Regions from separate parts of the Planococcus shenhongbingii genome, predicted to be linked through region 1. Evidence: riboswitches for the same ligand, from Rfam matches in the RefSeq annotation. Region 1 holds a riboswitch; each other region holds the start of a gene.
The links. Region 1 has a riboswitch for lysine ahead of QWY16_RS07485 (aspartate kinase). Riboswitches for the same ligand answer to the same signal wherever they lie in the genome.

Region 1 (5,739 bases):
TTTGCCCACATTATGCTTTGAAGTAAACGCTATGTATAAACCGTAGAATGCATGAAACAGCAACGGTAAATAAATAACGAAAATCTCCAAGAAGATAACGAATGGAAGATTCGCCATGAAGTGAGATGCATTATTAAATGCCGATTCACCCTGTGTTGCAAAATGGTTGACGATTAAGTGCTGCGTCAAGAACAAACCGATCGGAATGATACCGAGCAAGGAATGTAACCTGCGCATTAAAAATTCTCGATTTTCCAAAATTTTACCTCCCTCAAACATTGTTGCGCAGCAAAAAAAAAGACATTCGAACTTTTGCACGAAAGCTTCCATTGACTGCCACTTGCATCATGATACAATAATATGACATATTTATTGTACTCTCCGAAAATGGGAGCGTCAAGGTAACGCGATGCATTTCCGTATGAATTTTAATAGCAATTTATTATATTGAAAGTAGAATTAGGATGACTTTGAACCAACCTGAAATCCCCCGGGACTTTGGCTATGAAATTATTCGAGACCATATATTTCCAGAAACTTTAGGCAAACATGAAGAAGATATTCTTTACTGACCCGGAAAATTTCCGTCCATTCCTTTGAAGAAGCGCAACACTTTTTTCGACAAGCTAATTACGGCTGACTGATGCTCAAAAAAAGCATGGAAATGCTTGATGGTGCACCATTATCTACTTCTGAGTCGAGCAGCGCTGCTTTAAATTAGAAGCTGGATTCCGGGCTCAGCAAAAACAAGCAATCGACGGTTATTTAACCGAAGCCTATGTCGAAACTCAGTATAAAAGAAATCAAGTCCGCATTACCTTAAAAACCGACCTCCATGAAAAAGCATGAATTTTAAAACCCACTCCGCAAAAGCGCAGTGGGTTTTATTGTTCTTATATTTGAATAATAATTTCATTTTACCTTTATAAACATTTGCCGAATTGTCATTTTCCTGACATATCTACTTAAAAGAAAGCAGCTTCCTGTTTATCAGCCTTAAATCTGCATGTTTTTTCCATCGCCTAGTGAAGTGCTCACTTCTTTTTATCAGGATAAACCGAATGCGTCATGCAAAGCGATCGCTGATTTTTTCATATCCACTTCCGGCACTACGACAGAAATTTTAATCTCTGAAGTGCTGACCATCTTCACTGGAATTTCCTGCAAGCGAAGAATATCGAACATTTGTGCAGCTACCCCGGGATTGGAGACCATGCCGGATCCGACAATTGACACTTTCGATAAACCGACTTCAAAATTAGCACTTGAAAATTTAATGTCTGACTGGAATTCATTCAATACCCGCTTTGTTTCTTCCAGGCTGTCTTGTTTAATGGAAAATGAGACAGACGGCGGGAATTCATCCGTGATGCTTTGGACAATGATGTCAACATCGATATGGTTTTCCGCCAGTTTCGTAAATATATTCGCCAATGAACCGTTGAATGGTTTTTCATACGAGACGGTCACCCGGGCAATTCCAGGTTCAAACGCTACGCCTCTGACTATTAAGTTTTTCTCCACAGTGATCACCTCTTGTATGATTGTGCCCGGTTCATCCGAATAACTTGCTCTGACCGACAACGGGACTTTATTGTTTTTCGCAAATTCGACAGCACGAGGATGCAGGACGCCTGCACCGAGATTGGCAAGTTCCAGCATTTCATCATATGAAATCTGCTCGAGTTTGCGGGCTCCTGTGACATGACGCGGATCCGATGTATAAACACCATCGACATCGGTGTAGATCTCACATTTATCGGCCCCTAACGCAGCTGCCAATGCCACTGCAGTCGTATCCGAGCCGCCGCGGCCAAGTGTCGTGATATTGCCAATCTTATCAACGCCCTGGAACCCGGCAACCACGCAGAAATAGCCATTTTCCAGAACCCGTTCCAAACGCTCTGTACGGACGGTTTCGATGCGGGCGTTGCGTGGAACGGATTCCGTTTCAATGCCCGCTTGCCATCCGGTGAACGATAAAGCTTCATGCCCTAATGATTTAAAAGCCATGGCAAGCAGAGAAATTGTTACTTGCTCTCCCGTCGCCAACAGCATATCCATTTCCCGTTTCGGCGGTTCGACAGAAATTTCCCCTGCCAGTTTGAGCAGTGTATCTGTCGTTTTGCCCATCGCCGATACGACGATTACTACACGATAGCCTTTTTCTTTTTCAAGGATTGCCCGCTTGGCCACTTCGATGATTTTTTCGGGTGTTGCAACGGACGTCCCGCCAAACTTCATTACGATCGTCTTCATTTCATCCACTCCCACATTTTAAGATGTGGCTCTCAACATGTCGGGCACTGGGTGCCAGGCAATAAAAAAAGGCAGCTCACCGGTTCTACGGCAAGCTACCTCTTTTATCATGTACGAATACGAAAAACGTCCATGTGAGATAGCCCTCCAGAGATTTACTCTGACAGCCCGGCACTTCTTAAATGCCGGACCAGCATATGGGTTTGCAAAAACCCTCTACACTTCGGCGACCGCCCCTTTCCCCACTCTTCACAGATTCTGCAAATCTCCGAATGGCTACTATTGACGTTCGCGCCTCTATCATCACTTTTCCAAGTGATTCAATTATGTTTTTACGATAGCACGTTATTGCTCACTTGGCAATGCCTGCTGAGCAAAATGCTGCTGAATGGATTTGGCCAGATTCTCGGGCATGCCCGCCTGGCGCAATTCTTCTATCGTCGCTTCTTTTATCTTTTTGACAGAACCGAAATGCTTTAACAATTGCTTCTTGCGTTTTGGCCCTACGCCTTCCAAGTCATCGAGCGCGGACTGGATGGAATTTTTCCCGCGCAGCTGACGATGGAATGTGATGACAAATCGGTGCACTTCATCCTGGATGCGCTGCAGCAGATAAAACGCTTCACTTGTGCGTTTTAACGGCACAACTTCGATTGGATCCCCGTATAGAAGCTGAGAAGTCTGGTGCTTTGCGTCTTTAGCCAGGCCGGCAATCGGAATCGATAAGCCAAGTTCGTCTTCCAAAATCTCGCGCGCCGACTCCATCTGCCCTTTTCCTCCATCAATGACGATCAAGTCCGGGAGTGGAAGCCCATCTTTCAAAACACGTGAATAGCGGCGCCGGATTACTTCCCGCATAGCAGCGTAATCATCCGGTTTCGAGGCATTGCGGGTTTTATACTTGCGATAATCTTTTTTCGACGGTTTGCCGTCGATAAATGTGATCATTGCAGAAACTGCGTCAGCTCCCTGGATATGCGAGTTGTCAAACGCTTCGATGCGGAGCGGCGTTTCAATATTCATCGCTTCTCCCAATTCAATGCAGGCGCCAACCGTCCGTTCTTCCTGGCGCTCAAGCAGCTGAAATTTTTCTTTTATGGCAATCTCCGCATTTTTCTTCGCCAGATCCAGCAAATCCTTTTTCTTGCCGCGCTGAGGCACCAGCACGCGGAGGTCGAGCCATTCCCTGACCAAATCCGCATCTATGCCTTCCGGAACCAGGATTTCGTTTGGCTTCATATGGTGTGACTGCTCGTAAAACTGGCCGAGATACGTCATAAATTCTTCCTGGGGGTCGCGGTATAACGGAAACAGTGAGACATCGCGCTCAATGAGCTTGCCTTGGCGCACGAAAAACACCTGCACGCACATCCAGCCCTTGTCGATGGCATAGGCAAAAATGTCGCGGTTGGTAAAATCGTTCATGGCCATTTTCTGCTTTTCCATGACCGTTTCAATATGGATAATCTGATCCCGGTATTCCTTGGCCCGCTCAAATTCCAAATTCTCAGCGGCTTCCGACATCTTTTCAACCAGCTGCTCTTTCACTTCACGGAAACCGCCGTTCAGGAATTTCGTGATGCCTTCGATCATATTTTGATACGTTTCCTGTTCGACCGGTTTGATGCACGGTGCCAAACACTGCCCCATATGGTAATACAGGCAGGCACGGTCAGGCATGGTATGGCATTTCCGGAGCGGATACAGACGATCGAGCAATTTCTTCGTTTCACTTGCCGCGTAAGCATTGGGATAAGGACCGAAATACTTGCCTTTATCCCGCTTCACTTGCCGTGTGATGATAAGCTTTGGATGGCGCTCGCCTGTAATTTTCAAATATGGATAGGTCTTATCATCTTTCAGCATGATATTGTATTTTGGATCATGCTTTTTGATCAAGTTCAGCTCCAGAATCAGCGCTTCTTTTTCCGAACTTGTTACGATATATTCAAAATCCTCTATTTCACCTACCAGCCGCTGTGTTTTGGCGTCATGGCTTCCCGTAAAATATGATCGCACGCGGTTTTTCAGCACTTTCGCTTTGCCGACATAGATGATCGTGTTTTGACGGTCTTTCATCAAATAACAGCCAGGCTGGTCTGGAAGTATCGCTAATTTATGTTGAATTAATTCATTTGCCATAATCTCACCCTATTAAAAAACCGGGCACCATTACTGGACCCGGTTTAGAATTATGCGTGTTGGTTAACCAATTCTGCTAAAGCTTCTTTTGGTCTGAAACCAACCACTTTGTCAACTGTTTCTCCATCTTTCATCAACAATAGAGTCGGAATTGACATAATGCCGTATTTGCCGGCTGTTTCTTGGTTTTCGTCAACATCTACTTTTACGATTTTTACTTTATCGCTCATTTCAGCGTCTAACTCTTCTAGAACTGGAGCGATCATTTTACAAGGTCCGCACCAAGTAGCCCAAAAATCTACTAATACTAAACCTTCTGAGATTTCTTGTGAAAAGTTCTGATCTGTACCGTGTACTATTGCCATGAATAATTCCTCCTTAGTAGTATAACCAAACTCTGAATTGATTATAGCATGCACTATTTTCACTAGCTATTTATTTGCCTAACTTTACTTTACCCTAAATATAGGAAATCAAACGAAAAGCGGCCCGAGTGTTTAGGGCCGCTTTTTGATTACATTACTTTTTTAAATTCTTCTGTCAGCATTGGGATAACTTCGAATAAGTCGCCCACGATGCCGTAGTCTGCCACTTTGAAAATATTCGCTTCAGGATCTTTGTTGATCGCAACAATTACTTTCGAGTTGGACATTCCTGCTAAATGCTGGATCGCACCAGAAATACCGGCAGCGATATAAAGATCCGGTGTGACCACTTTCCCGGTTTGGCCGATTTGAAGCGAGTAATCGCAATAATCAGCGTCACACGCTCCGCGGGAAGCGCCGACTGCGCCGCCTAAAAGATTCGCTAATTCCTGCAATGGCGCAAAGCCATCCGCACTCTTTACTCCACGTCCCCCTGCAACGATCACTTTCGCTTCTGAAAGGTCGACGCCTTCAGCAGATTTGCGGACTACATTTTTAATGATGGTGCGCAAGTTTGTAATGTCTACTGAAAGGGCGCTTACTTCTCCAGAACGTTCTTCCCGTGGAAGAGGTGCAATATTGTTCGGGCGAACAGTGAAGAATAGAATTCCTTCTTTGTTTTTCACTTTTTCAAATGCCTTACCTGAGAAGATCGGGCGGACAAATACAGCGTCATCGCCTTCCCCTTCGATATCCGTAACATCTGAAATCAAACCGGCTTGCAGTTTAGAAGCGATTTTCGGAGAAAGATCTTTTCCGACTGCTGTGTGGCCGAATATTAAAGCTTCCGGGCTTTCCTGTTCGATGACTGCCATGAACGCCTGGCCGTATCCATCAGATGTATAATGCTTCAAATGCGGATGCTCCACCGTAATGACACGGTCAGCTCCATAATTGATCAATTCCTGTCCGA
Region 2 (5,739 bases), 1.6 Mb from region 1:
CGTAGATTGCGCAGCGTCCGTTTTTCCACTTCCGGCTCCTTTTTTTCGGTCCCCTTAAATAAACGGCTTAAAAAACCCATTTTCTCACCTCTTTTAGAAATACGAGCCATGCATAAAGAAGTTTCATTTTTTTGAATATAACAGATTCTTACAGCAAATTAAAGCTCGAACATCCACCTGCGGCAATTACTGAAACTGAAACTAATTTCGTTTTTGTTTACCCTAAATGGAGGAGTGCTAAGCCGGCTTGAGTCCTGCTTTAAATAAAAAAACTACAGCTAAATCCGGTTACTCGGACATTGGCTGTAGTTTATACCATTTCTTTAACCGGGCTGCTTTTTCATGATGAAACTCAAATGCCGTCCGCTTTTTTTATCTTGCCGGTATGAAAAACCGTCCGGGCTCTCAAATGTGCAGGTGCGGTCGATGTTGATTTGCTCCGGCGGAATGCCGGCCAATTCACATTGTCTTTTGACAGTGAGCTGATTGTCGATATGGTATTTCCCGGTTGCTTCGTTGTAATACATCAAGTCCTCCGCATAGCCGAGGTCCTTGAATTTCGAATAGACATCTTCGTCCACTTCGAATCTTTCCTGGCTGAGAGCCGCTCCGAGCTGGACATGGAAATCTGTCGGGCTGCATTGTTCTGCCTGTTTTAAATGCTCGAACAGTTTTAATGTGATTTCTTTGATGGTGCCTTGCCAGCCGGAATGGACGGCGCCAACCAGACCATTCTTTTCATTGAAGAACAGGACCGGCACACAATCGGCAGAAAAGCTGCTTAAGAGCACATTCGGCTCATATGTGTACAACGCATCGGTATCCGGGATGGCTGCATCCTGCCGGACAGAGCCGCATCCTTTGTCAGCAGCCGTTACACGATGGAAATTAGCGCTGTGTGTTTGGCAGGAACAGACGAAATCTTCGAGCTCCAGTCCCAGGGAAGCCGCCAACTTTTTGCGGTTTTCTACAATTTTCTCAGAATTGTTGCAAACGTGAAGGGCCATATTGTTCATTTCAAATTCGGCTGTATCTTTCATGGTCATTCCGGCAACAAATTTTTCATTGTTTATGTACATTGTTGTTTTCATGTCATCACCTTCCTCTAATATATATTACTGCTTTGCCACTGTATAGAAATGGGCTGAAAACAGTCATAATAAAATAATTGAAACCTCGAAACAAAAATTGATCCGCCGAGCTGATGAAAGTCCAAGGGATAGATTGACCTGCGTTTTTCGGAGGTATATGATAAAAACAACCTTCTGGATAATATCCTGAAATAGAGAGAAAATAGATTTGAAGAGAGGGTTTTCCACCGAGAGACAGTTGATTCAACCAAAGTTTGGCTTGCAGGTGAAGCGAGAGAAAGTAAAAGCGTGTCAGTGAAGTTTTCTTATTTTTACTGTGTTCTGTATAAGCAGTGTGCTTACAGCTAAACCAATTGTGAACAGGGGGCCAGAAAAATGAGCACAAAAGAATACGTGAAGAATTTAATCAAAGACCGGAACATCGCCTCCATTACGCCGACTTCAAAAATAGGTGTACGGGAAATATGCGAAAAGATGGATCTCAGCAAAAAAGTGGTGATTGTCGAATATGGACCGGCTACAGGCGTATTCACCAATTATTTGCTTGAGCATATGACGCCGGATTCCATGATCATTGCCATTGAACTCAATGAAAATTTTGTTGATTACTTAAAAGAAAACACTAGAGACCCCCGGCTGAAAATTCATCATGACAGTGCGGAAAATGTGCATGAAATCACCCGGCAGCATGGAGTCGAAAAAGCGGATTACGTAATTTCGGGTATCCCGTTCTCGTTGATGGATGAAGAAACCCGTGAAAACATCGTGAAAAGAACAAGCCATGTGTTAAAGCCAGGAGGAAAATTTCTGCCTTACCAAACCTTTTTCCAAAAAGATGAACATCTAATGGTTTATCTGCAGGACTATTTTTCCATAGCCCAGGATAAATTCTTTCTGCGGAATCTTCCGCCTATGCGGGTTTACGAAGCGACTAAATAATCATTCTATAATAAAGGGCAGGCCTGTCGACACGGCCTGCCTTTTTCTTTGCTGCTAAAGGGCGGAAACCGATTGAGCGAACGATGAAAACTTTTATATGGATTCAATGGGTGTATACTTGTAAAAATACTCAAAGTGTTTAGACCATACTACAGAGCCGCTTAAGGCTTTTTGGAGGAAAAAGAATGTTTGAAAACATTAAGGTAGAAGAACTGATTCCGGTCATCGAAAACAAAAAAATGGCGCTCATTGATGTCCGGTCGCCATCTGAATATAAAAATTTCACTATACCGGGAAGCATCAATATTCCATTTTTTGATGATGCGGAACGGGCAGAAATCGGAACGCTTTACAAGCAAGTCAGTGTAGAAGCTGCAAAAGAACGCGGGCTGGAAATCATTTCAGCAAAATTGCCGGAATTCGTGCGGGCATTCAAGAAAGTCGAAGGAGATAAAGTGGTGTTTTGCTGGCGCGGAGGCATGCGCAGCAGAACGACAGCGACTCTTTTGAGTTTGATGAACGTCCATGTCCATCGCCTTGATGAAGGCATCCGCGCTTACCGGAAATGGGTGGTAGCCGAGCTGGAACAAAAGGAAACTCCTTCGAAAGGATTTGTATTAAACGGATTAACCGGCGCAGGGAAAACTACTATTTTAAAGGCGTTGCAGGAAGAGGGATACCCAGTCATTGATTTTGAAGGGATGGCCAATCACAAGGGATCGATTTTTGGCCAGATTGGGCTGGAACCGAACAACCAGAAAGTCTTTGATTCACTTTTGATCCATCAGCTGAGAAAGTTGCAGGATTTCCCTTATGTGCTGATTGAAGCAGAAAGCCATCGCATCGGGAAAGTAGTGATTCCACCATTTTTAAGTGATTTAAAAAACCGGAGCATCCATTTGGTCATCGATTTGCCGATGGAAGAACGGGTGAAAGAAATCTTGGAAGATTACCGTCCTTCGGAACATCAGGAAGAATGCATGGAAGCATTTCAGCGGATCAAATCGCGGATTCATATGCCCGTCGCCAAGCAAATCGAATCGGATTTGGAAACGGGCAATTTTGCTTCTGCCATTCAGCTGCTGCTGGAGCATTATTACGATTCCCGCTACAAGCATACTGGGCTCCAATACCCGGATTCGCAGAAAAAGTTCTTGGTGGTCAACAATATCGAAGAAGCAATCCAAGCGGTTAAAGAAAATCTCCCTGCTTTCTCTGTGGGTGGAGAAGCTGAAGAGAAAGTCTCTGTTCCTATTGTAGAAAAACAGAAAATCAGGACAAATTTTTGATAAATAAAAATAGGATTGACAGATAAAATATATCAATGTAGACTATGAAAAACATGAATTGAATATTACCTCACACTTTTTGCAGTGAGGTAGAGGCGCGACGTTTCACAATCTTTGGAGGAGTTCGAGAAAATGAAGATCTCAAGGAGAAGGAAATATCGCCGAAGTGTGCAATAACTCTCACTATTGCATGCTGGGTCTGCGGTTAATAGCTGCAGGACTGTCGCAATGGATTTCCCGATTTATTGCGAAGAGCTATCTCATCCAGGGACGAAGAAGAGGATTTAGGGCAACTATGTATAGTGCGATCTGAGTCTACCTCAGGTCTTTTTGTGCAGAGTTGCCCTTTTTGTATATTCAATTACCACTACGGTACCAAACACAAAGGGGAGAGTTTAATTATGAAGAAAAAATTGACGTTATTTTCAACCATGTTCCTGTCATCGATGCTGCTGATGTCAGGATGCGGATCAAACGAGGAAGCCGGAAGCGGCGGATCATCAGAAGAATCTGAGACATTCAAAGTAGGAATGGAAGCAGCTTATGCACCGTTCAACTGGACACAGGGAGATGACTCCAATGGAGCTGTGAAAATTTCGGGGAACGCTGAATATGCAGGCGGCTATGACGTAGAAATTGCTAAAAGAATTGCTGAAGACATGGGCAAGGAATTGGAAATAGTAAAAACAGAATGGGACGGTCTGGTGCCTGCGCTGACTTCCGGCAAGATTGACGCCATCATTGCGGGCATGTCACCGACGGAAGAGCGCAAAGCAACCATTGATTTTTCAGACCCATACTATACGTCAGAGTTGGTTATGGTCGTTCAAAAAGGTGGCGAATATGAAGGGGCAACTTCGCTTTCCGATTTTAAAGGAGCAAAAATCACAGCACAGTTGAACACTTTCCATTATTCCGTTATTGACCAGATTGAAGGCGTATCGAAAGAAACAGCGATGGAGAGCTTCCCTTCCATGCGGGTAGCGCTTGAATCCGGAATCATTGATGGTTACGTATCAGAACGGCCGGAAGCGGTAAGTGCTTCTGCTGCCAATGAAAATTTTGCCATGGTGGAATTTGAAGACGGATTTGAAACGTCTGAAGAAGACACAGCAATTGCGGTAGGTCTTGAAAAAGGCAGTGAACTGACAGAACAAATCAATAAAGCATTGGCTGGCATTTCTGAAGAAGAGCGCCAGGAAATTATGGATACTGCAATTAAAAACCAACCAGCTGCCCAATAATGATTAGGTGGTGCCGGCTACATGCGTATGCAGCCGGTTTTAACTATTTTTAGGAGGAAAACAATGAGTTTAGAATGGGTTATCACCATACTTACAGATAACTGGCCCATGTTCCTGCGCGGAGCGGTCATGACGTTATGGATTTCAGTGATCGGCACTTTGATTGGAGCCGCTATTGGATTGATCATCGGTATTATCCATACCATTCCGATGCCGGAGCGGGGAATCAAAAAAATCGGTTTGAAAGTCATTAACGGACTTCTTTCTGCATACATCGAATTTTTCCGGGGAACACCGATGATGGTACAGGCGATGGTTATTTTCTATGGATCTGCCATGGCATTTGGAATCGATTTGGACGTCTTTACAGCGGCCATATTCATCGTATCCATCAATACCGGGGCCTATATGTCGGAAATTGTTCGGGGCGGCATCCTTTCCGTCGATAAAGGACAGTTCGAAGCTGCCCAGGCTATTGGGATGAACCATTTTCAAACCATGATCAATGTCGTCATGCCGCAGGTCATTCGCAATATTTTGCCGGCAACGGGCAATCAGTTTGTCATCAATATTAAAGATACGGCTGTGCTAAGCGTTATCGGAGTGACGGAATTGTTTTTCCAGACAAGAAGCGTATCAGGGAACAACTTCCGTTATTTCGAATCGTTCTTTATCGCTTGTGTCCTTTATTTCATCATGACATACAGCATCACACTTCTATTGCGCAAACTTGAAAGAAAAATGGCGGGGCCGAAAAACTACAGCATGATTGGCGGCTTGCCGATGCAAGTAGTGAATCCGGAAGATACTTCACATAAAATCAAAGAATAGACAGGTCAATAAGCAGAAATGGAAGAGGAGAACTTATGGAAAACGTAATTGAAATTCAGCATTTAAGTAAATCCTTCGGAACGAATGAAGTGCTAAGAGACATCGATTTTTCCGTACGCAAAGGCGAAGTGGTATGTGTCATCGGTTCATCAGGATCCGGAAAATCGACGCTTTTGCGCTGCATCAACCTGCTTGAAAAGCCAAGCGGCGGAAAAATCATCTATAACGGGGAAAATATCCTGGATGACCGCCACGACATCCATGCTTACCGCACGAAACTTGGGATGGTGTTTCAGCAATTTAATCTTTTCAACAACCATAATGTCTTGAACAATTGTGTGGTCG
Region 3 (5,739 bases), 1.9 Mb from region 1:
ACGTTGATTCTTCAGATGAAGAATGATGCGATCGCTCCTGAGACAGCGGGGGAATTTGTGCATAGCCAGATACCGGAAAGCGAGTATGTGGTCATGAATGCCACGGGTCATAATCCGCATGTCAGCCATGCAGAAGAAACGATTGAGAAAATTCTTGCCTACTTAAGGAAGCCTATGGGAAACAGCAATACCTCTGCAATCGAAAAATTATCGATATAACAGTACCCGAATGCATCTCCGGCGGTTATAATAAATTCAACTAATATGAATGATAGCTATGGAGGTACTGATGGAGAAAGAGATTAGATTTCTCGGTTCGCGCGTGGTTGAAGATAAAAACCTGATTGCCGAGTTAATACAAGAAGAAGCACTCAAAGATGCCAGCAAAGAAGAGCTGGAACAATATAAAGATATACTCGAAGCAGTCCTTCATTTTCGAATGGACTTTATCGGGCTATTGGGGGAATCCCTTCAAAATTCCCTGGACCCTGAAACGGTTTTCAAGGGAATATCGCAATGGGGAGACGTGACCGGGAATTACTTTTTGAAAGAGGGCATGTCGCTTGCAGACGCATTGGGGGAAACGTCCCTTTACCGGAAACATATCGGCAAAGTGATTAAAACCGAAGCTGTGTGTAAGGAAATGCCGCTTGAGATCCTTTTTGAAGCAATGGAATTTTTCCATGCATTGTTGGACCACGCTGCATATTCGTACAGCTCGACTTACATCAATTCTTATCAGAAGAACCTGGCTGCTGCCAGAAAAGAGTTTCTCGAGTTGTCATCGCCGGTTGTTCCCGTGAATGACCAAATTGCAATCCTTCCGATTGTAGGCGCCATTGAAGTGGACCGGGCACAGCATATTTTGGAACAATCGCTGCTTGCGGCTGGACGCTTAAAAGTTTCCACGCTTATTATTGATTTATCGGGCGTAGTAAAAGTCGACACGATGGTAGCAGAACAAATCATTAAATTAACGCAGTCATTGAAGCTTGTCGGCGTACAGGCAGTGTTGACCGGCATCCGGCCGGAAATCGCCCAGACCATGATTCAGTTGGGCATTGATGTCAGCCAGCTGGCACTTGGCGGAAGCTTGAAGCAGGCTTTCAAGAGATTGGCCGAAGCGAAATAAAGTATATAAAAACCCGCTGAAGCCCTGGCTTCAGCGGGTTTTTAGGCTGTCGAGAAACTCTTATTCTCTTTTCTCATTTCGCTCCAGGGCGGACGCTTTTCGCGGGGGGCGGCCTAAGTCTCCTCGCTCGCTGGCGCTCCCTGCGGGGTCTCAGGACTCGCCCTATTCCCGCAGAAGTTGCCGCCTTCCGCTGCATTCAGCTTCCTTTAGTTTTCTTTAATAGTTCTCTAAAACAGCGGCTGTTCGAGAAAGCTCTCTAATGTTTGTGCTTGCTCTCCAGATATGGAGCCAAACAGCGGAGGAAAACATACTGCTCCTGCGCAAGCTTGGTGCTCGCCCGCGGCTAAAACATATGCTCCTGCAGCGCTGTGCGCTTCGTCGCAAAGACTTGGCCTCACAAACCTCGGCCAATGTCTTCGCAGCTGGTTGGCGGAATATCGGTTAAGGGATGATCACCAATACAAGTTTTATCGTCCAACGGAAACTTTTTCCACCTTTTTATTCATTTAGCTTCAAAGCGGCTGCAGTGGTTGGGTTGCTTCAAGCAATATAAAAAAGACCATAGACAGCTCGAATCTTTCGAGTTTGTCTACAGTCTTACTGCTGAAGCCTTGGCTCCAGCAGTTATTCATTGGTGGATTAAGAATTCACAGTACGGGCTGATAAAACCTCTTGCAAGGTTAGGGTTTCTTGCTCGTTCAAAGGAATCATTGGCAAACGGACACCGCCGACTTGGACGCCTGAAAGGTTTAAAGCAGTTTTCACCGGAACCGGATTCGGAGCGGCAAACAAGGCATTCATGACGGGCAGCAATTTGCGGTGTGCCGCTGCAGCCGCTTGGGTATTGCCATTCCGGAAGTTCGAGATCATATTTTTCATGTCATTGCCGATGATATGGGCAGCGACCGATACGATGCCGTTTCCGCCGATTGCAAGAATCGGCAAAGTTAAACTGTCATCACCGCTGTAAAGCGTGAAAGAATCCGGTGTGCGTTCGATAATTTCCGCAGCAGCATCCAAATTGCCGCTCGCTTCTTTGATAGAGACGATATTATCGATTGCTGAAAGACGGACGACTGTATCGACGGATAAATTGACGACGCTGCGCCCTGGAATATTGTAAAGCATGACTGGCAGGCGGGTAGACGCTGCAATCGCTTCAAAATGCTGGAACATGCCTTCTTGCGAAGGTTTGTTGTAATACGGAGTAACGAGCATGATGCCATCGACTCCGATATCTTCCGCTTGCTGAGTTAAGGAAATCGATGCACGCGTATTGTTCGATCCTGTGCCTGCGATGACCGGGATGCGCCCTTTCGTGGTTTCCACTACGAATTTAAACAATTTCACTTTTTCTTCTGATGACAGAGTCGGCGATTCTCCGGTCGTGCCGGCAACGACCAACCCGTCTGAACCGGTTGCGATTAAATGCTCTACTAAGTTTTTAGTTGCAGGAAAGTCGATTTCCCCGTTTGCGTCAAATGGAGTAACCATTGCTGTGATGATTTGGCCGAAATTCATAATACCACCCTTTTCTTGGTTTTTTGTCAAAAATCAGAGGTGATGGACCAGTCGCAGAATTACGAGAAACAAAAAAGCAGCAACGAGGGTCTCGTTGCTGCCGTAGAAACAATGTTTATCCACCGTTTCTTTGCGTCAGATAGCCCTCCATATAGTCGCCTATATGACAGTCCTGCATTTATTAGATGCAGACCCAGCGGAGTCGACTATGAGTGTCTCACCGCTTCGGCAAATCCCCCTTTCCATAAACGTCATCGGAGCTCATACTCCTCGATTTATATACTGATGGTTTTTGCACCTCTATCCTCACTCCATAAAACCTGGAGCAAGAAAATATTGAATTAGCTTCACCATACCAAACTCTTTGCGCGATTGCAAGAGCCGGAATTATTATTTTATTGGAATGGAGTGGATGGCAGTGAACGAACGCCAATACGACGAAATGTTGAATATCCGAACTTCCGAAAACCAGCAAGGCTTCCATGAGTCGCTTCACCACAACCGCTATGAGCCGACGCCTTATGCCTTACTGGAAATCCTTTTTAGCCAGTACAGGCTGTCCCATGAAGACCGGCTCGTTGACTACGGCTGCGGCAAGGGCCGTCTGAATTTTTACGTACACTCTTTATTCGGAGCGGAAACGGTGGGAGTCGAAATGGACGAAACCTTTTACAAGGAAGCACTCGGCAACCGGACGGCTTACGAGAAAAAGCAGAAAAATACTAAAGGGAAAATCGACTTTTGCTGCTGCCTGGCACAACACTATAAAGTTGAAGCAAGAGACAACCGGTTTTATTTTTTTAATCCCTTTTCGGTTCAGATCTTTATGGCAGCCGTCAACAATATTTTGAAATCCGTGGAGCAGGTGCAGCGTCCGGTTGATGTCATTTTGTTTTTCCCTTCGGACGATTATATCGATTATTTGGAGCACCAGACCCTTTTTGAACTGCTGGAAGAGATTTTGCTGCCGGGAGCAAACCGAGATATTCGCGAACGTTTTTTAATCTATCGCCTCGAATAAGTGGGATTAGAGAGCCTGGGAATTGGGGTATAGGCTTAAAAAGCACAATTCGCGAGGAGAGATTTTATGAAATGGAAAGGCAGGCAAGGCAGCAGAAACGTCGAGGACCGGCGGGGTTCATCAGGCGGCAAGATGATAGCGGGAGGCGGAATCGGAGGACTGCTTATCGTCCTGCTGGTGGCATTTCTTGGCGGGGACCCGGGTGTCCTTCTGAACGAACTTGGCACCGGCGCAGGCACACAGTCGAGCGAACCTTATGTCGAAACCGAGCAGGAGCAGGAACTGGCAAATTTCGTGTCGGTTGTGCTGGCGGATACCGAAGCCGTGTGGTCTGAAGTTTTTGCTGAGCAGGGCTTGGAGTATGTCGAGCCGACACTCGTGCTTTTTAATGGCAGCGTTGACTCTGCTTGCGGTACAGCAGGCGCAGCCGTCGGGCCGTTCTATTGTCCGGGTGACCAGAAGCTTTATATTGACTTAAGTTTTTATAATGAGCTGCAGCAGCAATTCCAGGCGCCGGGCGACTTTGCGATGGCTTACGTCATTGCGCATGAAGTCGGACACCATGTGCAGAATCTGCTCGGCATTATGGAGCAGGTCCAGCCGCTCCGCAATCAATTAAGTGAAGAGGATTACAACAAACTGCAGGTAAGGCTCGAATTGCAGGCCGACTATTATGCGGGCGTCTGGGCGCACCATGCCCAAGGGATGGATCTTCTGGAAGAAGGGGATCTGGAAGAAGCATTGACGGCGGCAAGTGCAGTGGGAGACGATACCATCCAGGAACGGGCGCGCGGCTATGTGGTGCCGGAAAGCTTTACGCACGGCACCTCCGAACAGCGCAAGAGCTGGTTCTATAAAGGCTTCGAGGCGGGGACAATCCAAGGCGGCGATACGTTCAATGCGAAAAACCTGTGAAGCTGACAGCAGAAAAAAACAGTCAAATGAAGAGTGTTGCATTGATATTTTTGGCATTGTGATCCATTATTGAAATAGACAGTCTTTTCGTGTGAAAACGGAAAGAAATTAAGTTCTATGAAGGAAGAAAATTTATGCATGAAGATAATATTACACGCATACAACTCGATGGGCGCGAACTGATCCTGATCGGTACGGCACACGTTTCCCGCCAAAGCGCCGAGCAGGTCAAACAAGTCATAGAAGCGGAACGGCCGGACTCGGTATGCATTGAGCTTGATGCCCAGCGCTATCAGTCCGTTACCGAAAACAGCAAGTGGAAAGAAACCGATATTTTTAAAGTGATCAAAGAAAAGAAATCAAGTCTGCTGCTGATGAACCTGGCGATTTCCTCTTTCCAGAACCGCATAGCGGATCAATTCGGCATCAAGCCGGGCCAGGAAATGATTCAAGGAATTGAATCCGCCAAGGAAACAGGGGCTGAACTGGTGCTCGCGGACCGCAATATCCAAGTGACGTTTTCACGGATTTGGAGCAATATCGGTTTTATGGGGAAAGCCCAGCTATTGACTTCTGTCATCTTCAGCATTTTCAGCAAAGAAACGATTTCTGAGGAAGATCTTGAAAAGATGAAATCGCAGGATACATTGAATGCGGTGCTCAACGATTTCACCCAATCATTCCCGAAATTGAAAAAGCCGCTGATCGATGAACGCGACCAGTACTTGGCGCAGAAAATCAAAGATGCACCCGGCAATAAAGTGGTCGCCGTTCTCGGCGCTGCCCATGTGCCGGGCATTACAAAAGAAATTCATAACGAGCATGACTTAAAAGCGCTGTCTGAAGTGCCGCCGAAGTCGAAATGGCCAAAAATTCTTGGCTGGGCACTGCCGATTTTATTGATTGCTTTATTGGCGATTACCTTCTATAACAATCCGCAGGCCGGCATTGATGGCACCATCAGCTGGATTTTGTGGACGGCTTCGCTGGGAGCAATTGGGGCGGCGCTGGCATTCGGCCATCCGCTGGCAATTCTTACAGCATTCGTCGGAGGGCCGGTTGGCGCCTTGCATCCGCTTCTTGCGGCGGGTTGGTTCTCGGGTCTCATGCAGGCTTATATCCGCCGTCCAAATGTCGGCGACTTTGAGAC
Region 4 (5,739 bases), 220 kb from region 1:
TCTATTCAGCTTTATGTATGATTATTCTTCCCTTCCAAATGTACCATAAAGATTCACTGCCTACAACATAGCAAAATTTCCCATGTGGCAATGTCGACATATAAAAACCCGGAAGCGTTTATGCTTCCGGGCTGACATTTTTAAGCGTTTCCTCTTGCTTTATTTGCTCTGCTTTTGCTGACGGCATGAATGATGCTTGCTACTAATCCGCCCCAAATGATGACCATTCCGATAATCATTACTACGATTGCGCTTGTTGACATCGTATACGCCCCCTTATTTTTCTTCTTTAAATTCTGCGTAATCTTTATGCCATTTTCCAAAAGAAGCCAAAACGCCTAAGATGATGGCCGCTGCAGCTACTGTTACTCCAGCCGACATGATAAACATATTGGAATAGCCTTCATAGTTTCCATTGTCTGTATCGAATTGTTTTAGAATGTTCACTCTAAACAAACCGAACATCATGTAACCTAACACGATTGGTGTCACAATGCCTAAGCAGAATTTCCACCAGCCGCCAAGGCGGATATCAGAAATGCCATTGGCGTGGTCACGCAGCATATCCGCTTTTCGGAATACCCACACCACTAAGATCACTTCCACTAAACCAATGAAAGCTACACCAAACTGATTGATAAAGTAATCGACTACATCAAGGAAGTACAGACCGCCTTGAGTAGCAAACAAAATCGAAATCAAAGCAGCCAAACCTCCGCCGAAAGCTAAAGATTTGTTCCGGGTAATGCCAAATTTTTCTGAAACGCCGGCAACATACGTTTCTGTTATTGAAATCAATGAAGTCAACCCGGCAAGCGTTAATGATAGGAAGAAAAGTGCTCCAAAAAAGCCATTAAATCCTGGGAATTCATTGATGATCTGCGGGAATACAACGAACGCTAAACCGACACCAGCCGTAGCTACATCGGCAACCGCCACTCCTTGCTGGTTTGCCATGAACCCTAGAGCCGCAAATATCCCAATACCGGCAAGCAACTCGAATGCCGAGTTGGCAAATCCAGTAATAAAAGCATTATTGGTTAAATCTGATTTTTTCGGAAGGTAACTTGCGTAAGTAATCATGATGGCAAATGCTACTGATAAACTAAAGAAAATATGGCCGTAGGCAGCGACCCAAACAGCTGGGTTCATAAGCTCTTCAATGTTCGGTTTGAAGAAAGCATCAAGCCCCATCAATGCGCCGTCCAAAGTTACAGCACGTATTACGACAATCAAGAAAATGACAACAAGCGTCGGAATAAAGATGCGGTTTGCCAGTTCAATCCCCTTTTTGACACCGGCAAACAAAATCCCAAGAGTAATAATCCAAGTAAACGCTAGTGGAATAAAGACTCCCCATACAATTCCGCCCGTTTGTCCAGGCTGCACGGTTAATTGTAAAAATTCATTAAATAAGAATCCTTCTGTATCTGTTCCCCATGCTAGATTGAACGAGAAAATGGTATAGCGAATTGCCCATGCAATGATTACGGCATAATAACAAGATATTACAAACGATACAAAAACCGCCCACCATCCAAGCCATTCTAATTTTTTTCCGCTCATTCTAAAGAATGACAATGGCGCTGATCCACGAAACTTTTGTCCAATGGTGAATTCCATAATTAAAATTGGGATTCCTGCAGTTAGCAGTGCGAATAAGTACGGTATAAAAAATGCTCCTCCACCATTTTCATAAGCGACGTATGGAAAACGCCAAATGTTTCCTAGTCCTACCGCGGAACCGATTGCCGCCATGACAAAACCGGCTCGCGTACCCCATTGCGAACGTTCCATTTTTGTTCCTCCTTTGTTTCTTCCAATTCCCTGACAGAAAAATAGGAAGTTTGTTTATTTTCAGATTATTAGCTAATCTAAAAATAGTATAACGAGAGGATTTGGCAAAGTAAAGGAATTTCCGATAAATTTCCCACAAAGCTATTACTAAAATAATAAAAAAGCAGAGAATTAAATTCTCTGCTTTTTCTTTACTGCGTATTGACTTGCTTTTCAACTACAGACCCTTGTTTAGACCAAATTGTAAACAATATCACTAGAATAACAATAACTGAAGTTAACGCCATCCAAAGTGATCCCGTAACACCTATGACGATATACCCTACTGCCCCTATTGCTGCAGCAGTCAATGCATAAGGCAATTGGGTCAGAACGTGGTCCATATGATTGCTTCCTGCTCCTGTTGACGACAAAATTGTTGTATCGGAAATTGGAGAGCAATGATCCCCAAATACTGCACCTGCTAAAACTGCAGCCAATGCCGGCAATAAAAGCTCAGGTGCCGCTTGGGCCATGATATTTCCTGCAATCGGCAACAATATCCCAAACGATCCCCAAGAAGTTCCTGTTGAGAAAGCCATAAATCCAGCTAATACATATAACAAAACCGGCAATACCGCAGTCGGCAAGTTCCAGGCAGTTACCAAGTCAGCAAGATACGTACCTGTTTGAAGAGCATCGATTAAATAGCTCAATGACCAGGCAAATATTAAAATGAAAACTGCTCCTGACATCGATCGGATTCCTTCCGAAATTCCTTTTGCCATCCATGTAACATTCGCAGATTTATTTTGTTTGAACTGTCTCACATACAGCAGAACAGATGAAATTGCTCCAAGCAATCCGCCTATCAATAATGACAACGGCACATCCGTATTCTCGAATATCAGCCAAATATCAAAAATCTGGCCAGCGTTCTGGTAACCTGTATAAAGCATAGCTCCGATGGTTCCTGCCAGCAGCAATAAAATTGGAAGCAGTAAATCGATCACCCTTCCATGAGAATGCACTGGAAACTCTTCTTTCATTTCACCCGGAATTGTTTTATTGGCGTCATACAATTCCCCGGTTTCAATAGCAAGTCTCTCATGTTTTTTCATCGCTCCAAAATCCACATCACGAATAGCGATAAAAAAGACGATTGCTAAGGTAGCTACTACATAAAAATTCATCGGCGCCATCCATATAAAAGCTTGAAGCGCAGACATTTGCACATAACTCTGGCCCGCCAAAATCGTCGCTACAATACCGATGATGGCAGCTCCCCAACTGGATACCGGTGAGATTACACAAACCGGTGCAGCGGTCGAATCGATGAAGTATGCCAGTTTGGCGCGGGATACCCGGTAACGGTCGGTAATAGGGCGCGCAACTTGCCCAACGGCCAAAGCGTTAAAATAATCATCGATAAAAATGAGCATGCCCAGCATCACTGTAAGCATTTTCGCGCCTCTTCTTGATTTGATGCGCTTGGATGCCCATTCTGCGAAAGCTAAACTGCCTCCTGACAAGCTGACAAACGCAGTAATAATACCCAATAAGAAGAGAAATAAAATGATATAAACATTATAAGCATTAAAGCCTTCGTCCCAAAAAGTGACGGCAAATGAGTTAAATAATTCCTGCAGCGCTGCAAGCGGTGCAAAAGAAGTCAGGATGAGCGCTCCTGCTACGATCCCTGCCCCAAGCGACAACAGCACACGGCGAGTCAGCAACACCATGACAATCGCAATGATTGGCGGCAAAATCGAAAAAATTGTATTTTCCATGAAAAAGATTCCTCCTGTTTTCTAGGATGGAAGAGAAAGAAAAAAAGCTGACCGTGTCCAAATGGATACAGTCAGCTTTCTACAATTCGTCTGTGCTTCAAAACATCAAACAACCCTGTAGCTCTTCGCCTATGATTCATCATAAACGACAGTGGCATTCTTGTTCAGAATACCCCCAGCTCTTTTTTCAGTGACAGCAAAAAAAGAACTTCGGCAAAACTTCCTTTTGGATGTGTTCAACGTTGTCACACTCGCACATCGGACTTATAAGTTTTGCAGCCTCTACCCATCTATTTTTAATTCTTTGTAAGCATAGCTCACTCTTATTATAAAATCAAATGTATATTAACTTTGAATTTTCTTTCATTTAACGGCTTTGCTGCGAAAATATTGGCTGAAGACATCCCGCAAGAATTCCGGCATGAAATACTTTTTTGGAGCGCGTTTCAGTGACGGGAAAAAGTATCCGAATGTGAACATGTCCAATGTGACCAGCTGAAAAGTTTCATTATGTCCTGCCAACTTTCCGCCAATAAACAATTGATGGTTTTTCATTTCCAGATTGATGCGGATGATATTGCCAAATACCGCTCCCCGGAATCCCATGCCTTTCAACTCAATATTGGGCCATTCCGCATTTAATGACTGCTGGTAGATTTCTTTCAATTCAGCGCCAGTCAGACTGATGAGGCATGGATTAATCGGATGAGGCAGCATTTTATGGAAATCATAACGGGTCGTTTCCCCGACCGGCATGTCTTCCATAAATAATCCTGCATTGAAGATGGCGCAATCAGCTCCAGAGAATTCCAGCAGCGCTTCTCCGAACAGTTCAGCCAGCTGGGAATCTTTAAACCATTCCGCTTTCAGTTCATCTTCATTGTAAAAGACCGGTTCATTCAATTGTGATTTCCCTTGCTCGATGAGCATGTCATTAAAGTCTTCATCTGATCCACGAAGCGAAGACGTTTCAATCAATTCGGCTTTTTTCTCATGAATGGCCGGTTCAATCGTTACATGGCCAATATACATGCCAAATTTGCCAGCCGCCCCGAGCAATGTATCCCCGATCATTTTTCCTTCATGAAAAATGTGATGCGTATGTGCTCCCAGAATCACATCAATTTCCGGGCATAGTTCCGCCAAATACTCATCTTCTTTCACGCCAAGATGAGAAAGGCAGACAATTAGATCCACTTCATCTTTAATGGCTTCTACAGCCTCTATAATGGCATCCTTGGCATCAGTGATTGTCCATCCCAGCCGTTTATAGAAAGGGGTAAACTCAGCGGTTGCTCCGACCAGTCCAATCGTTAAGCCTCCTTGAGTTTTCAGCAGCTGGTAAGGTTTTGCCCATTCGGGGCGTTTGCCATCCGGCTCATATAGATTAGCTACAATCACATCGAAATCCGCTTGCACATATAATTCTTCCAATTCTTTTTTTGACAGCGTTATGCCTTCATTATTGCCTATTGTCACAGCATCGTATTCAGCATCATTTAATAACTCTACGTTGCCTTTTCCGGCAGTCCCTTCAGTGTATGGATGAGACCGGTCAACATGGTCCCCAATATCAAGGATTAAACAAACATCTCCTTCTTCCTGATGCCACCGTTTTCGTTCACTCAATAAATTCTTGATGCGAGGCCAATTGGAAAAATGGCTATGCAAATCGTTTGTATGATAAATATGAATGGTTTCACCCATAACTTACACCTCTTTAAGAACTAAATAATCCTTCGTAAATTGAACGCAGTCCCAATAATAACAAAGCAATCCGCAAGATAGCTACTAGCGTCTCTGATTTCAGTTTTTTGTTTAACGCCGCCCCTACCTTCGCTCCTATATAAGCCCCTGGCACTACCGCCAATGTATAGATCCAGGGAACATTGCCAAGAGACATATGGGTGATGGAGTTTACAATCGATGATAAAAAGACCATGAACATTGAGGTTCCGACGGCAACATGCGGTGGAAACAAAAATAGTAAAATCATGGCTGGCACCATAATTGATCCGCCACCGATACCAAACAAACCGGAAGCAAAGCCTACTGCGAAAGTCAGCAATAGAGCGGCCCACACGGGATAACCATACACATATTCTTGGTTCATAGAGTCTTTGAACTTTATTTTTCTGCCATTATTAACAAACCATTGCACTTTTTTCAACCG

Region 2: it holds a riboswitch for lysine, as region 1 does, so the genes downstream of both, QWY16_RS18805 (transporter substrate-binding domain-containing protein) here and QWY16_RS07485 (aspartate kinase) in region 1, are expected to answer to the same signal.
Region 3: it holds a riboswitch for lysine, as region 1 does, so the genes downstream of both, dapA (4-hydroxy-tetrahydrodipicolinate synthase) here and QWY16_RS07485 (aspartate kinase) in region 1, are expected to answer to the same signal.
Region 4: it holds a riboswitch for lysine, as region 1 does, so the genes downstream of both, QWY16_RS06340 (Na+/H+ antiporter NhaC family protein) here and QWY16_RS07485 (aspartate kinase) in region 1, are expected to answer to the same signal.

Annotation. Positions count from the first base shown of each region.
Region 1 covers NZ_CP129235.1:1,504,018-1,509,756, reverse strand. Annotated here, with positions in the region: gene QWY16_RS07490 (succinate dehydrogenase cytochrome b558 subunit) at 1-261, opposite strand, end outside; gene QWY16_RS07485 (aspartate kinase) at 1,048-2,259, opposite strand; lysine riboswitch at 2,392-2,567, opposite strand; gene uvrC (excinuclease ABC subunit UvrC) at 2,605-4,401, opposite strand; gene trxA (thioredoxin) at 4,452-4,766, opposite strand; gene QWY16_RS07470 (electron transfer flavoprotein subunit alpha/FixB family protein) at 4,916-5,739, opposite strand, start outside.
Region 2 covers NZ_CP129235.1:3,872,364-3,878,102, reverse strand. Annotated here, with positions in the region: gene QWY16_RS18825 (DUF4178 domain-containing protein) at 1-80, opposite strand, end outside; gene pgeF (peptidoglycan editing factor PgeF) at 324-1,091, opposite strand; gene QWY16_RS18815 (class I SAM-dependent methyltransferase) at 1,467-2,030, shown strand; gene mnmH (tRNA 2-selenouridine(34) synthase MnmH) at 2,216-3,319, shown strand; lysine riboswitch at 3,402-3,585, shown strand; gene QWY16_RS18805 (transporter substrate-binding domain-containing protein) at 3,721-4,563, shown strand; gene QWY16_RS18800 (amino acid ABC transporter permease) at 4,627-5,394, shown strand; gene QWY16_RS18795 (amino acid ABC transporter ATP-binding protein) at 5,430-5,739, shown strand, end outside.
Region 3 covers NZ_CP129235.1:3,560,886-3,566,624, reverse strand. Annotated here, with positions in the region: gene QWY16_RS17285 (alpha/beta fold hydrolase) at 1-219, shown strand, start outside; gene QWY16_RS17280 (STAS domain-containing protein) at 290-1,132, shown strand; gene dapA (4-hydroxy-tetrahydrodipicolinate synthase) at 1,772-2,653, opposite strand; lysine riboswitch at 2,786-2,964, opposite strand; gene QWY16_RS17270 (class I SAM-dependent methyltransferase) at 3,072-3,674, shown strand; gene ypfJ (KPN_02809 family neutral zinc metallopeptidase) at 3,741-4,589, shown strand; gene QWY16_RS17260 (TraB/GumN family protein) at 4,724-5,739, shown strand, end outside.
Region 4 covers NZ_CP129235.1:1,281,409-1,287,147, reverse strand. Annotated here, with positions in the region: gene QWY16_RS06350 (methionine/alanine import family NSS transporter small subunit) at 141-263, opposite strand; gene QWY16_RS06345 (sodium-dependent transporter) at 277-1,797, opposite strand; gene QWY16_RS06340 (Na+/H+ antiporter NhaC family protein) at 1,989-3,566, opposite strand; lysine riboswitch at 3,677-3,859, opposite strand; gene QWY16_RS06335 (bifunctional metallophosphatase/5'-nucleotidase) at 3,930-5,273, opposite strand; gene QWY16_RS06330 (sulfite exporter TauE/SafE family protein) at 5,287-5,739, opposite strand, start outside.